One region of the Streptomyces sp. NPDC057743 genome, then DNA from elsewhere that is predicted to be linked to it. Evidence: riboswitches for the same ligand, from Rfam matches in the RefSeq annotation. Region 1 holds a riboswitch; each other region holds the start of a gene.
What was found. Region 1 has a riboswitch for magnesium ahead of ACFVFQ_RS00825 (hypothetical protein). Riboswitches for the same ligand answer to the same signal wherever they lie in the genome.

Region 1 (3,435 bases):
ACCAGGCCCACCACCGAGCCGTGGGCGTCGGTCACCGGGACCACGGCCTGCACCTCGTGCCCGAGCGGGCCGTTCACGCTCTCGACCGCCACCTTGCCGGCCAGCGAGGGCCGGATGTCGCCGACGAAGCGTTTCCCGATGTCCTGGGGCTTGGGGTGGGTGTAGCGGATGCCGTGGGTGTTCATCACGACGATGAAGTCGACCCCCGCGCGGTTCCGGGCGGACTCGGTGAGGGGTTGCAGGGTCTTCGTCGGGTCCGGGGAACGGAGCACGGCCGGCAGGCCAGGGGAGTGCGCGAAGGTCTCCGCGACGGCCACCGAGCGGTTGCGCGCCTCCTGCTCGGCGTCGTGCCGGGAGGTCAGCAGCAGTGCCGCGAGTACGCCCAGCACGATGAGGAGACCAACGATGAGTTGGAGCAGGAAGACCTGCCCCGCGACGCTCTGCGGGCGTCGTTCGGTCAGTGACCGTACCGTTGCGCGCCGATATCGGCCGGACCCTGCGGCCATGCTGCTATTTCTAACACTCCCGGGGCGGGCCTGCCCATGGATGCGCGGCGGTCTGTTACGGAACGTGATCGAGGGGGTCGGCTTGCGCACTCCCCGGAGTCGGCGGGAGGGGGAGTCTCGGCCGGCGAGGCGCGGGGCTGGGCCGGGTCCGATGGGGGCGCGGGGGAGGGGCCGGTGGGCGATGCGCGGTTGGCGCAGCCGCGGGTCCTGCCTGCTCACAGGGGCTGAGGCGTCGCTCAACTCCGCGCATTCGGCGCACAGTTTCCGTGCCCCTCGCCCCAACCGCCGGGTGGCCGCGCCGGGTTCATCGACGCGTCCGCCGTCAAGGTTCGGTCAAGTAGTTGCGTCCATGCGCAAGTAGACCGGTATGCTGCTGGGCGTTCGAGAACGTCGAAGGCACCTCGTTCGGTGAGGCGTCTGCACGGACACAGGCCACTGACCCCACGACGTCGAGAGACGCCCAGGTTCAGGACAGGTCTCCCCGGGTTAAGGGGTGACCCCAAGTGGCTGCCCCGGCAAGGGGATTACGCCGTGGAGTGCCAAAGCTCTGACGAGTAGGGGTGAGCCGGCCCGTGCGCCGGTCCGCTCCTTTGCCGTGTCCGTCATGGCGCCCGCGGGCGCCCCGGTCGGGAGGAGGCGAGAGACATGGACGGCCATTGCAGTAGTCCGGGCCACAGTCGGCCCCGCATCCGCATGTCCTCGTTGACCTCCGGCACGCGGTAACACCCCTTCTTCCCACGCCCGCTCCCGCCCGCCCTCGGCCAGGCCGAGGCCCGTCGGCGCCGTAAGGGGTGGGTGCTGGCCGTGCGTGTGGACCGCACGGGCAAGGAGGGCTGGCGGATGCGGCCGTTCGGCCACCTGCTCACGGCGGCCCTCTCCACCGGCCGCGTGGTGGGTCGCACGGCCCTGCGGGCCTGTCTGCTGGCCGCGACGATCCTGGTCGCCGTCCGCATCGTTCAATTCGCCCTGGGGCATTGGGCGTTGTGGCCCGCGGTGCCCGGGGTGGCGTGACTGCCGTCCGCGGCCCCGGACGCCGGCCAGTCAGCCGCACCCGTACCGGCAAGCAATGCACACCTCCACCGAACCGAGAGAGGGGAGGGCGGCAGTCATGCGCCTCCTGAACCAACCGAACCGACTGCACCAACTCCCGCGCCCCCGCACCGAATCCGACCGGCACCGCGACCGGCCCGCCGTCCGCGGCCACCGCTGCCCGCGGGTCCGGCTGGCCCTGCACGACGGGACCGAGCGCACCTACCTGCTGGAAACGCCGGACAACTGCACCGACTGCCCGGGACCGCAGACCTGCTACGAGCCGCGGGTCCACCTGGCCTACCTCCTCGCCCGGCAGGGCCACGACGCCCACTGGCTGGCCGACTTCGCCGATCTCCCGCTCGCCGCGGCCGATCGCCTCACCGAGGCGGCGGCCACCCCGCGGGACCGCGTCTGACGTTACCCAACTCCCGCCACTCTTCCCTGACTTGACCCCTCCCTTCCCTCTCCTCCTTCCCCCTTCCGTCATCCGCCATCCGCACGGAGGTGAGTGCGCCATGTCCGTTCTGTCCGTGATCCACATCCGTCCGCTGCGATCGCCCGCGGCCCCGACCACCCCGACCGTCCCGTCCGCCCCCGCCGTCAGGACCGTCCTGGGCGGGGTCGTCGAGCGGCTCGCCCGGGGCGCCGTCGACAGCCCCGTCCTGCGCGTGTTGGAGCCGCCGACCGTGCGGCGGCCGTCGGGGGACCGCGCCCGCCGACGCCCGCGCGCCCACTGGCGTTCCGTCGTCGGCCCCGACGGCCGGCGCCGGCTGGAGGCCGACTGGCGGCCCGAGGTGTGAACGCGCCCCACCAGCGACTCCCTCCCCAACCGTTGCCCGGAAGATCAGGAACCGCCATGTCCCTGCGCTACGCACGCCTCCACCACGCCCGTGGGAACTGCCGATTCGGGATACCGGAAGACGCCGGACCCGCGCACGCCGCGGACCGTGGGTCCGCCACCGCCGACGCGGGGCCCGTCCCGAGCGGACCGCGACACCGGGTGGCCGGCCTGACGGTGGACACCGAGCAGCGCACCGCCCGCGCGGGCGGGCGCGCTCTCGTCCTGACCTATATGGAGTTCGAGCTGTTGGCCCGTTTCGTCGCCCACCCCCGGCGGGTGCACTCCCGGCGTCATCTGCTGACGACGCTGTGGGGGCATCAGGCCGTCAGCGGCACCCGCACCGTCGACGTCCATGTGGCCCGGCTGCGGCGCAAGCTGGGGCCCGGCTACCAGGCGCTCATCAGGACCGTCCGGCAGGTCGGTTACGCCCTCGATCCGGCGGCGGCCCCGGCCAGCCGCGGGGAGGTGTGCGGCCCGGGTGGCGCCGCATGAGACCGTTGCGCCGCCGTCGCCCGGTGCCCGCGCCGTGGCCGGGGACGGAGCCGGGCTGCCCCGCCCCGGAACGCCCCGCTGGCCCGGCCGAGTTGCGCGGTCCGCCCCGGCCGGTGCGGGGCGCATTCGGTGCGTGCCGTTCGGGGCCGCCAGTCGTTAGACTCCCTTCATGGATGCGCAAGCCCCACCCGATGCGGACCCGAGGTTCGAGCAGGCCGTTGCCGTGTTGAAGGCAGTGGCCGACACCACGCGTTTCCAGGTGCTCTGGGCGTTGACCCAACGCGAGCACGCCGTGGGGCAGTTGGCCGAGCTGGTCGGGGCGCATGTCGCGGCGGTGTCGCAGCATCTGGCGCGGCTGCGGGCGGCGGGGCTGGTGGTGTCGCGCCGGGAGGGCACCAGGATCTTCTACCGCGTCGCGGGCGACCATGTGCGCACGCTGCTGGAGGGCGCCGTGGTGGCGTCCCAGGCACCGCCGGCCGGCGCGACGGACCCGGCCCCGACGGCGGCGACGGGTGCCGTGGCGGCCGGCGAGGCGGCGGTGGCGCGTGGCGCGGTGCGCGGCCG
Region 2 (3,435 bases), on a different contig from region 1:
CAGGTAGTCGGCGAACTGCGGCTCCCAGTGCTCCGGAGCCAGCGCCGGCGTCGCCATCTGCGGGAAGAGGAAGTCGGGGTAGCGGCGCACCGCGTGGACCCTGGCGACCGGCCCGCCGCGGTCCCACTCCCAGTACCAGAGCGCGAAGGCGAGGACGTTGGTGAGCCAGATGGCGCCGCCGGTGGCCAGCAGCGGCCCGGCGTCCTCGCCCTCCGTGCCGCGCACCAGGCCGATCACCAGATGCACCGCGGACCAGCCGTTCGCCGTGCTGATCAGCGCGATCAGCGCCAGCCCCGCCCACCGGTAGAGCCGGGAGACCCGCTCGATGCGGACCGGGTCGGCCGCCACCAGCACGAGCAGCAGCGCCGCCTCCAACCCCGGCAAGAGCCACGTCGGATGGATCGCCAGCCGCTCCGGCAGCCGCCACTGGAGCACCACCGCCACCAGCACCGCCAGCGTCGACGGCCAGCGGGGTTCGCCGCGGGTGACCCGTCGCCAGGCCGGCCGCAGCCGCCGCCCGGCCTCGTCCAGTCCCGTCACCGCCGGCGCCAACAGCGCCTCGATGCGGTCCAGTCGCTCGGCCGGGGTGCCGTGGTCGCCCGCCTCGTCGGGCCGGGGGTGCTCGGACATGCGGCTCATGCTCACCCGGGAGCCGGGCGGTGTCCAGCGGCTCGACCGGCACGGCGGGGCCCAAAGGTGGCCGCAGGGTTAAGAGTCGGTCAAAAACTTGCACATCTGCGCAAGTAACTCCGTCGACGGGTCTAGACTCCTAGAGGTTTTGACAGCGGTCACCTCGTTCGGTGAGGCGTCGTCACGGACACAGGCCACTGATCCCACCCGTCGAGAGACGCTCCGGATCAGGACAGGTCTCCCCGGCACAAGGGGTGACCCCAGGTGGCTGCCCCGCAGGGGCTACGCCGTGACGTGCCAAAGCTCTGACGAGTGGGGGTGAACCAGTCGACGGCGACTGGTCCGCTCCTTACCGGATCGACGACGGCGCACCCAGGCGCCCCGACCGGAAGGAGGCGAGAGACATGGAATGCAGTAGTCCGGGCCATCAACGGCCCCTGCTCCGCCTGCCCTCGCATTCTTCCGGCACGCGGTAACCACCTTCCCTGCGCGGCCTCCCGCCGCAGCACGCCCCGTACGGCCCGCCGCCGGAACGGGAGGTCGCGCTGCGCGCCCGCGCAGGGAGGATGGCTGCGGCGTGCCCCCAACTCCGCCCCCTCAAGGGGGACTTGGGAGGTAGCCATGACCGAGACCACCATCCGCCCCACGGCCCCCGCCGCGCCCCCGACGGCGCCGGCCTCCGCCGTCCTCGACGACGCGCACATCGGCGACATCCGCGGCGCGCTCGGCACCATCCGGCACGACGACACCGCCCCGCGGCGGGGCCTGTCCGCCAAGCTCAAGACGCTGCTCGCGATAGTCGGCCCCGGTCTGATCGTGATGGTCGGCGACAACGACGCCGGCGCCTTCGCCACCTACGGCCAGGCCGGCCAGAACTACGGCACCCACCTGCTGTGGACCCTGCTCCTGCTCATTCCCGTCCTCTACGTCAACCAGGAGATGGTGCTCCGACTCGGCGCCGTCACCGGAGTCGGGCACGCCCGCCTGATCCTGGAGCGGTTCGGGAAGTTCTGGGGCGCGTTCTCCGTCATCGACCTGTTCCTGCTCAACGCCCTCACCCTGGTCACGGAGTTCATCGGCATCACCCTGGCCGCCGGCTACCTGGGCCTGCCGAAGGTCGGCGCGGTGCTGCTTGCCGCCGCCATCATCATCGCCTCCGCGTTCACCGGATCGTTCCGGCGGTTCGAGCGGATCGCCATCGGGCTCTGCGCGGCCTCGCTGCTGCTCGTCCCGCTCTACTTCATGGTCCACCCGTCCACCGGCCAGATGGCCCACGACTTCGTCGTCCCCCATCTCCCCGGCGGCCCCGGCCAGTTGTCCACCGTCATGCTGCTGATCATCGGCATCGTCGGCACCACCGTCGCCCCCTGGCAGCTCTTCTTCCAGCAGTCCTACGTCATCGACAAGCGCATCACCCCGCGCTTCATGTCGTACGAGAAGGCCGACCTGTGGATCGGCATCGCCGTCGTGGTGATCGGCGCCGCCGCCCTGATGGGGTGCACCGCCGCCGCCTTCGCCGGCACCCATGGCGTCGGCGCGTTCACCGACACCGCCGGCATCGCGCACGGACTGGCCGCGCACGCCGGCAAGTTGGCCGGGGTCCTCTTCGCCATCGCCCTGCTCGACGCCTCGATCATCGGCGCCTTCGCCGTCTCCCTGTCCACCGCCTACGCCATCGGCGACGTCTTCGGCATCAAGCACTCCCTGCACCGCGGCGTCGGCGGCGCCAAGGGCTTCTACGCCGTCTACGCCGGCCTGGTCGCCGCGGCCGCCGCCATCGTGCTGATCCCCGGCTCCCCGCTCGGCCTGCTCACCGAGGGCGTGCAGACGCTGGCCGGGGTGCTGCTGCCGTCCGCTTCGGTCTTCCTGCTCCTGCTGTGCAACGACCGCACGGTGCTCGGCCCTTGGGTCAACGGCCCCCGCACCAACGCCTTCACGGCCGCCGTCGTCGGCGTGCTGGTCACCCTGTCGGTCATCCTCACCGCCGCCGTGCTCTTCCCGGACATCGACGCCTCCGCCATCCTCGGCATCATGGCCGGCTGCGGCGCGGCCGGGGTGCTGGCGCTGGGGTACGCGGAGGTGCGGCGCCGCCGCAAGGGCTGGGCGCTGGGCGGCCGGCCGGTGGACCGCACCGGCCGCGACGACTGGCGGATGCCGCCGCTGGAGACCCTGCCCCGGCCGATCCTCTCCACCGGCCACAAGGTCGGCCTGACCGCCCTGCGGACCTACCTGCTGGTCGCCATGGTCCTGGTGATCCTCAAGGTCGTCGAAGTGGCCCTCGGCCACTGACCGTTCGGCCGCCCGTCACCCCCGGCCCCCGCACCCCACCAGCCCCGAAGGAGGCGCTGCCATGCGCACCCTGTCCCTCATCGACTTCGTGGTCCGGCTCGCCACCGGCGTGGCCTGCGGGGCGCTCATCGGTGTCGAGCGCCAGTGGCGCGCCCGCATGGCGGGGCTGCGCACCAACGCGCTGGTCGCCGCCGGCGCCACCCTCTTCGTCCTCTACAGCACGGCCGTCGGCGACTCCGGCAGCCCGACCCGGGTCGCCTCGTACGTCGTCTCCGGCATCGGCTTCCTCGGCGGCGGCGTGATCCTCCGCAACGGCGCGGGGGTCCGCGGGCTGAACACCGCCGCCACCCTGTGGTGTTCCGCCGCGGTCGGCGTGCTGGCCGCCTCGGGACGGCTCGAACTCGCCGCCATCGGCACCCTCGCCGTCCTCGGTGTCCACCTCGTCCTGCGCCCGGCCGGCCGGCTGCTGGACCGGGCGCCGGCCGCCGGCTCCGACCCCGACGAGGCGGTGCACGC
Region 3 (3,435 bases), on a different contig from region 1:
TGTGCGGCTTGGATCTCGTGGAGGCCGAAGGTGGCGTGTACGCGTAGCTTCAGGGCGCCGTTGTCGACGAGCTTGGTCAGTTCACCCAGTCCTGTTCCGTCCTCATGCACCTGGTTGACGGTGGTGCGGACGCCGCGTGCGGACAGGTCGGGGACCGGGCCGGCTTGGGTGGCGATCGACGCATAGCGGCCGCCGTCGGCCACGGCGTCGGTCAGGAAGGCGCCGAAGGTGTCGAAGACCGCGTCATAGCTGCGGTCTTGGAAGGCGTCGCGGTCGGTGCCGGCGAGGTCGGCTCCGTAGTCGCGGGCGAAGGCGATCTGTGCGTCCCGTGAGACCAGGGCGTCGACGGTGACTCCGCGTGCGCGCGCTATCTGCAACGCCAACCCGCCGACCGCACCCGCGGCACCGGCGATCAACAGCCGCTGGCCGGCGGACACCTCAAGCCAGTCCAGTGTCTGCGACGCCGTCAGCCCGGGCAGCGGCAAGGTGGCGGCCTCGACCAGGCTGACCGCCTGCGGGGCCGGGGCCACCGCCTGGGCCGGAAGTACCACCAGGTCGGCCCAGGTCCCGCGGCCGGAGCCGAGCTGGTGCGACATCGCGATGACCCGCTCCCCCGCCCGCAGCCCGCTGTTCCCTCCATCGACGACGATCCCGGCCAAGTCCCAACCGAGTTGCAGCGGCAGGGGCGGCGTCCCCTCGCCGATGGCGCCCTCCCGCGTCTTGTCGTCGACGGGGTTGATGCTCGTGGCGACGGCCCGGATCAACACCTCCCCCGGCGCCGGTTCCGGTTGGGCGGCGTCGACGAGGCGGAGGACGTCGGGTGTGCCAAAGCGATCGATCTGTATGGCGCGCACGGGGAACCTTTCACACAACTACTGCCGATTCACACAACTACTGCTGATGTGTTGTGCAACCCGTGCCGTGATCGCGGGATTCCCCGACCGGCCCGCCAACCTCCGCCTCCCAGCGAGGGGTTGGCTGAGAGGCGGAGGGTGGCGCCACTCTGCAGGGGGTGGCGGACCAGCCCGCACCGACGGAGCGAGGCGTCCCTTCACGCCTTCGGTATCGGGCACGAGGAGGGGACCGTCAAGGCTTGGTCAACAAGTTGCGTTGATGTGCAAGTATCAGGCAGGCTTGAGGACGTTTGAAGGAGGCACCTCGTTCGGTGAGGCGTCTGCACGGACACAGGCCACTGACCCCACGACGTCGAGAGACGCCCAGGTTCAGGACAGGTCTCCCCGACCTAAGGGGTGACCCCAAGTGGCTTCCCTTGTACGGGGATTACGCCGTGCAGTGCCAAAGCTCTGACGAGTAGGGGTGAACCGGCCGTGCGGGCTGGTCCGCTCGCTGCCGAGTCGTACGGCGCGCTCGCGCGCCCCGGCCGGAAGGAGGCGAGAAACATGGACGGCAGTAGTTGCAGTAGTTGCGATGGTTGCAGCAGTCCGGGGCACAGTAGGTCGTCTACCCGTATGACTTTCTCGGTCTCCGGTACGCGGTAACACCACTCCCCCGACGCGTTCGCGAACGCTCTTTGCCAGGCACCCGTGCGGCTTTCGCCGACCCGGGCGGTCGGGCTGCGCGCTCGCGTGGCGGGCGGCTTCCGCACGCCTCAACCCCGCTCCCAGACCAGGCACATGGCGGGGCCTCGCCATGCCCTTCGCCACCACGCCCCCGATCCGAGGGAAACAACCATGAACCTCCACCACCGACCGCTCCGCCACACCCTGCTCGCCCGCACCTCCAGCGCGCGTCGACGCCACGCGGCCGTTCCGCGCCCGCTGCCTTCCCCGCACGAGCCCGCCGATCTGCCCAGGGCGCCGGTCCACCGCATCCGCGGCCTCGTCGTCGACTGCGAAACCCGAAAGGTGTCGGTCGGCGGACAGCAACTCAAGCTCACCTGCATGGAGTTCGAGCTGCTGGCGTACCTGGTGGCCAACCGGCGCCGGGTCTACAGCCGCGAGCAGTTGATGGCGTTGGTGTGGCAGCAGACCGCCGTAGGGGACCTGCGCACGATCGACGTGCACATCGCCCGCCTGCGACGGAAGCTGGGCCCCGGGCATCGGGCGCTGATCCGCACCGTGCGGCAGGTCGGCTACGCCTTCGAGCCGTCGGCCACCGCCACGCCCCGCCCCTGATGAACGAAGCCCGGCGACCGGCTCGTTGGGGGTCGCCCTCCCGCAACGCTGAGCATGCAAGGGATACCGTCATGCGATTCCTGCCCCGTTCCCTCCTCAGGCAGACCAAGCGCCCCGACACCGGGGCGACGGCCGTTCGCCCCCGCGAGCTGGTCACCCTCCATGTCCACTGTGACCAGGGCGCCGAGACCCACATACGCGCGCTGTGCGTGCTGGCCCTGAGCCGGCCCGGTGCTCGCGTCGAGGCCGTGCGCGTCGACCCGTCCGACGCGTTCACCACTCACCTACAGCTGATGGTCACGCTGGACAGCACGGCAACCGGCCTGCTGGACCGACTCGTCGACATGCTCTCCGGCATGCCGCCCGTCCGCGACCTGCACTGGCACCGGGCCCCGGACCGGCACGACGATCCGCGCGCCCTCGCCTCCGCGCTGGAAAGGGGAGCGTTCGGTGCATGCGCTCACTGAGTCCGACGCGTCCTTCCTTCCGGCGCGCACGGCGGCAGCTCCGCTCGCCGCGCCGCTGACGGTCGCCGAAATCACCGCCGTGACAGCGTTGTTGAAGGCGGTGGCCGGCCCGATCCGACTGCGGTTGCTCCAGGCTCTGGCCGAGGAGCGGGAGCTTGCCATCGGGGAGCTGACGGAGCGCGTCGGCGCCCCCTACGCCGCCGTCTCCGAGCACCTCGGGCGCCTGCGGGCCGCGGGACTGGTCGGGGTGCGCCGCAGCGGCCACCGCGTGCTCTACCGCACCACCAACCCGCACCTCCCGACGCTGCTCACCGCCGCCCGGCGCCTGGCGGCCCGCCCGGCTCCGGTGCGGCCGGACGCCACGGTTGAACACACGGCGGAGCGACGGCACACGGAGATACAGCACATGCAGATACCGCACACGTAGATACGGCACACGGAGATACGGCACACGGAGATACGGCACAGCGAGGCGGTCGGCGACGCGGGGGCGTGGACCCCGCAGTCGTCGACCGCCTCGCTGAATCGGCCTTATCTGACCGGAGATTCGGCGGTAGCGGCGTCGGCGATGCGCTCGGCCGCGGCCAGCGGAAGGTCGGCGTAGTGCGCTAGCCAGTGGGCGTCGTGGCCCTGGTGGGCGAGGAGGTAGGCCAGGTGCACGCGCGGTTCGTACCTGGCGCACGGGCCCGAGGGGCTGGGGCAGGTACTGGGGACGTCGAGCAGGTAGCCCTGCTCGATGCCGTCGTGCAGGGCCAACTGGAGGTGTCGGCAGGGGTGGTTGTGGTGGGTGGTGTGCGGGGCTGGCCGGCCGTCGGTGACGTGGTGCTGCCGGC
Region 4 (3,435 bases), on a different contig from region 1:
CCGCGCCTCCGCCCGATCAGCCTGTCCGCCGCCGAGACCGCCTCCTGTCGCCCGCGGAACGGGCGTTCCTGGGCGTGCTCCGCGGAGTCCGGCACTGGCCGGGGAAGCCTGACGACGACCCCGAAGCTGCTTCTCCCATAGCGTGAACGACTTGGGCGCCCCGCCCGGCTGCGGCTTGCCCGCCTTGTGGCCGACCACGCGGTAACCGGCGTTCTCGTAATAGGCGTTGAGCGGCACATTGCCGGCCAAACAGTCCAGGCGCACGCGCTCCCGGCCGACCGCAGCCACGCGCTCTTCCGCCGCCGTCAGCAGCAGCCTCCCCGTTCCAGGCGCGGCGACCTTCCGATCCACCATGAGCCGGTGCACATAGCCGGCGACGGGTGGCTGCGGACCCCAGGCAGTCTCATCCGTCCACCACAGTTCCCAGGCACCGGCGATCCGCCCGCCGACCTCCGCGAGCCAGACCTCGCCCTTTGCCATGACCCGACGGAAGTGGCCCTCGTCCAGCTCTCCTGGTCGCCACTGCCCGGTGATGCCGCGCGCCAGCATCCAGCGCGCCGCGTCGTCGCGGAGACCGACGAGGGCGGTCAAGTCGCCCTCGCCGGCGGGGCGAACACGCACCTCATGCACTTGCGGATCCACTCACTACTCGCTTGCGGATCCACTCACTGACGTCGCTGACCAAGGATGCAGAACTCGTTGCCTTCCGGGTCCGCCAAGACCACCCACGACTGGTCGCCCTGCCCGATATTGACATGCCGGGCGCCATGAGCCACCAGTCGAGCCACCTCGGCCTCCTGGTCATCGGGCCTGAAGTCGAGATGCAGCCGGCTCTTGGCCTTCTTGTGCTCGTCAATCACCACGAAGTTCAACCCCGGCAGGCGATCCGGCTCCGGGCGGATCTCGAACTCCTCGTCAGAGGAGTGCACCACCACCCAACCAAGCGCCTCGGCCCACCACTGCCCCAAGGCCGCCGGATCCACCGCATGGACAACTACCGCTTCCCATTCCCAAGTCATCCGCCGACGATAAGCCGGCCGGGCTTTCGGGCACCGGCATTTCGGAGAAGCCGCGGCGCCGAGGCCGTTCCGGCGGGCCGACGGCCGTCAAGTCCCGTCTGGTTACGGCCAGTTAGCGGCGGCGCCCCGATCCTAGGGCACCCCTTTCGGCGGGCTGCCGGTCAAGGTTGAGTCAAAGAGTTGCGTACCGACGCAAGTACGGGGGTAGGATTTCAGCCGTTCGAAGAGAGGAACCAAGGCACCTCGTTCGGTGAGGCGTCTTCGCGGACACAGGCCACTGACCCCACGACGTCGAGAGACGCCCAGGTTCAGGACAGGTCTCCCCGACCTAAGGGGTGACCCCAAGTGGCTTCCCCGGCAAGGGGATTACGCCGAGAAGTGCCAAAGCTCTGACGAGTTGGGGTGAGCCAGTCATCGTGGACTGGTCCGCTCTTTGCCGTGTCCGTTCGGCGCCCGCGTGCGCCCCGGCCGGAAGGAGGCGAGAGACACCATGGACGGTCATTGCAGTAGTCCGGGCCACAGTCGGCCCCGTATCCGTATGTCTTCTCCGACCTCCGGTACGCGGTAACAACCTCCCCTGCGCGAAATAGCACCCTCCCCCCACGCACCCGTGCGGCCACCGGCCGTGCCGGGGCGCTGTGCTGCGCGCTCGCAGGGGGGATCGCTGCTGCGTACCCCAAACCTCCCCCGATGGGGGACGGGAGGCTTTCATGTCCGACCTGACCACGACCACCACCGCCACGCCACCGACTCCGCCGCAGTCCACCGCGGTACTCGACGACGCGCACATCGGCGACATCCGCGGCGCGCTCGGCACCATCCGGCACGACGACACCGCCCCGCGGCGGGGCCTGTCCGCCAAGCTCAAGACGCTGCTCGCGATAGTCGGCCCGGGCCTGATCGTGATGGTCGGCGACAACGACGCCGGCGCCTTCGCCACCTACGGCCAGGCCGGCCAGAACTACGGCACCCACCTGCTGTGGACCCTGCTCCTGCTCATTCCCGTCCTCTACGTCAACCAGGAGATGGTGCTCCGACTCGGCGCCGTCACCGGAGTCGGGCACGCCCGCCTGATCCTGGAGCGGTTCGGGAAGTTCTGGGGCGCGTTCTCCGTCATCGACCTGTTCCTGCTCAACGCCCTCACGCTCGTCACGGAGTTCATCGGCATCACCATGGCCGCCGACTACCTGGGTCTGCCGAAGACCGGCTCGGTGATCCTGGCCGCCGCCATCATCATCGCGTCCGCGTTCACCGGCTCCTTCCGCCGCTTCGAGCGGATCGCGGTCGCGCTGTGCGCCGCCTCGCTGCTCCTGGTGCCGCTCTACTTCATGCTCCACCCCAAGACGTCGCAGATGGCGCACGACTTCGTGATCCCCGTCATCCCCGGCGGCAGCGGGCAGTTGGCCACCGTCATGCTGCTGATCATCGGCATCGTCGGCACCACCGTCGCCCCCTGGCAGCTCTTCTTCCAGCAGTCCTACGTCATCGACAAGCGCATCACCCCGCGCTTCATGAAGTACGAGAAGGCCGACCTGTGGATCGGCATCGCCGTCGTGATCATCGGCGCGGCCGCCATGATGGGCCTGGTCGCCACCGCGTTCGCCGGCACCAAGGGGTTCGGCAACTTCACCGACACCGCGGGCCTGATCACCGGCATCGAGGCCAAGGCCGGCAAGGTCGCCGGAGTGCTCTTCGCGATCGCCCTGCTGGACGCGGCGATCATCGGCGCCTTCGCCGTCTCCCTGTCCACCGCCTACGCCATCGGCGACGTCTTCGGCATCAAGCACTCCCTGCACCGCGGCGTCGGCGGCGCCAAGGGCTTCTACGCCGTCTACGCCGGCCTGGTCGCGACGGCGGCCACCATCGTGCTGATCCCCGGCTCCCCGCTCGGCCTGCTCACCCAGGGCGTGCAGACGCTCGCCGGCGTGCTGCTCCCGTCCGCCACGGTCTTCCTGCTGCTGCTCTGCAACGACAAGCAGGTCCTCGGACCGTGGGTGAACGGGCCCAAGACCAACGCCTTCACCGCGGCGGTCGTCGGCGTCCTGGTGTCGCTGTCGATCATCCTGACCGCCTCGGTGCTCTTCCCGGACATCAGCGCGGGCGCGATCCTCGACATCATGGCCGGCTGCGGCGTCGCCGGGGTACTGGCCGCCGGCTACGCCTTCACCCGCCGGCGCACCGCCACCAAGGAAGACCCGATCGACCGCACCGGCCGCGACTCATGGCGGATGCCGCCGCTCGCCACGCTGACCCGGCCGACCATGTCCACCGGCCGCAAGCTCGGCATGGGCGCCCTGCGCACCTATCTGCTGATCGCGATGGTCCTCGTCGTCGTCAAGATCGTCGAGGTCGCGCTCGGCAACTGACGTTCCCACGACGGCACTTGACCCTTCCCCTACCGGGGTGGCGGCGGACC

Region 2: it holds a riboswitch for magnesium, as region 1 does, so the genes downstream of both, ACFVFQ_RS22050 (NRAMP family divalent metal transporter) here and ACFVFQ_RS00825 (hypothetical protein) in region 1, are expected to answer to the same signal.
Region 3: it holds a riboswitch for magnesium, as region 1 does, so the genes downstream of both, ACFVFQ_RS13495 (winged helix-turn-helix domain-containing protein) here and ACFVFQ_RS00825 (hypothetical protein) in region 1, are expected to answer to the same signal.
Region 4: it holds a riboswitch for magnesium, as region 1 does, so the genes downstream of both, ACFVFQ_RS13515 (NRAMP family divalent metal transporter) here and ACFVFQ_RS00825 (hypothetical protein) in region 1, are expected to answer to the same signal.

Annotation. Positions count from the first base shown of each region.
Region 1 is NZ_JBHVJX010000001.1:186,583-190,017, forward strand. Features, by position in the region: gene ACFVFQ_RS00820 (SpoIIE family protein phosphatase) at 1-506, opposite strand, end outside; M-box (ykoK) riboswitch at 900-1,073, shown strand; gene ACFVFQ_RS00825 (hypothetical protein) at 1,302-1,517, shown strand; gene ACFVFQ_RS00830 (hypothetical protein) at 1,615-1,953, shown strand; gene ACFVFQ_RS00835 (hypothetical protein) at 2,054-2,338, shown strand; gene ACFVFQ_RS00840 (winged helix-turn-helix domain-containing protein) at 2,395-2,871, shown strand; gene ACFVFQ_RS00845 (ArsR/SmtB family transcription factor) at 3,041-3,435, shown strand, end outside.
Region 2 is NZ_JBHVJX010000018.1:144,573-148,007, reverse strand. Features, by position in the region: gene ACFVFQ_RS22055 (hypothetical protein) at 1-630, opposite strand, end outside; M-box (ykoK) riboswitch at 786-955, shown strand; gene ACFVFQ_RS22050 (NRAMP family divalent metal transporter) at 1,252-2,919, shown strand; gene ACFVFQ_RS22045 (MgtC/SapB family protein) at 2,981-3,435, shown strand, end outside.
Region 3 is NZ_JBHVJX010000010.1:46,800-50,234, forward strand. Features, by position in the region: gene ACFVFQ_RS13490 (NADP-dependent oxidoreductase) at 1-854, opposite strand, end outside; M-box (ykoK) riboswitch at 1,151-1,324, shown strand; gene ACFVFQ_RS13495 (winged helix-turn-helix domain-containing protein) at 1,692-2,135, shown strand; gene ACFVFQ_RS13500 (hypothetical protein) at 2,207-2,602, shown strand; gene ACFVFQ_RS13505 (ArsR/SmtB family transcription factor) at 2,586-3,029, shown strand; gene ACFVFQ_RS13510 (hypothetical protein) at 3,134-3,435, opposite strand, start outside.
Region 4 is NZ_JBHVJX010000010.1:50,353-53,787, reverse strand. Features, by position in the region: gene ACFVFQ_RS13525 (GNAT family N-acetyltransferase) at 1-642, opposite strand, end outside; gene ACFVFQ_RS13520 (VOC family protein) at 666-1,019, opposite strand; M-box (ykoK) riboswitch at 1,255-1,428, shown strand; gene ACFVFQ_RS13515 (NRAMP family divalent metal transporter) at 1,730-3,385, shown strand.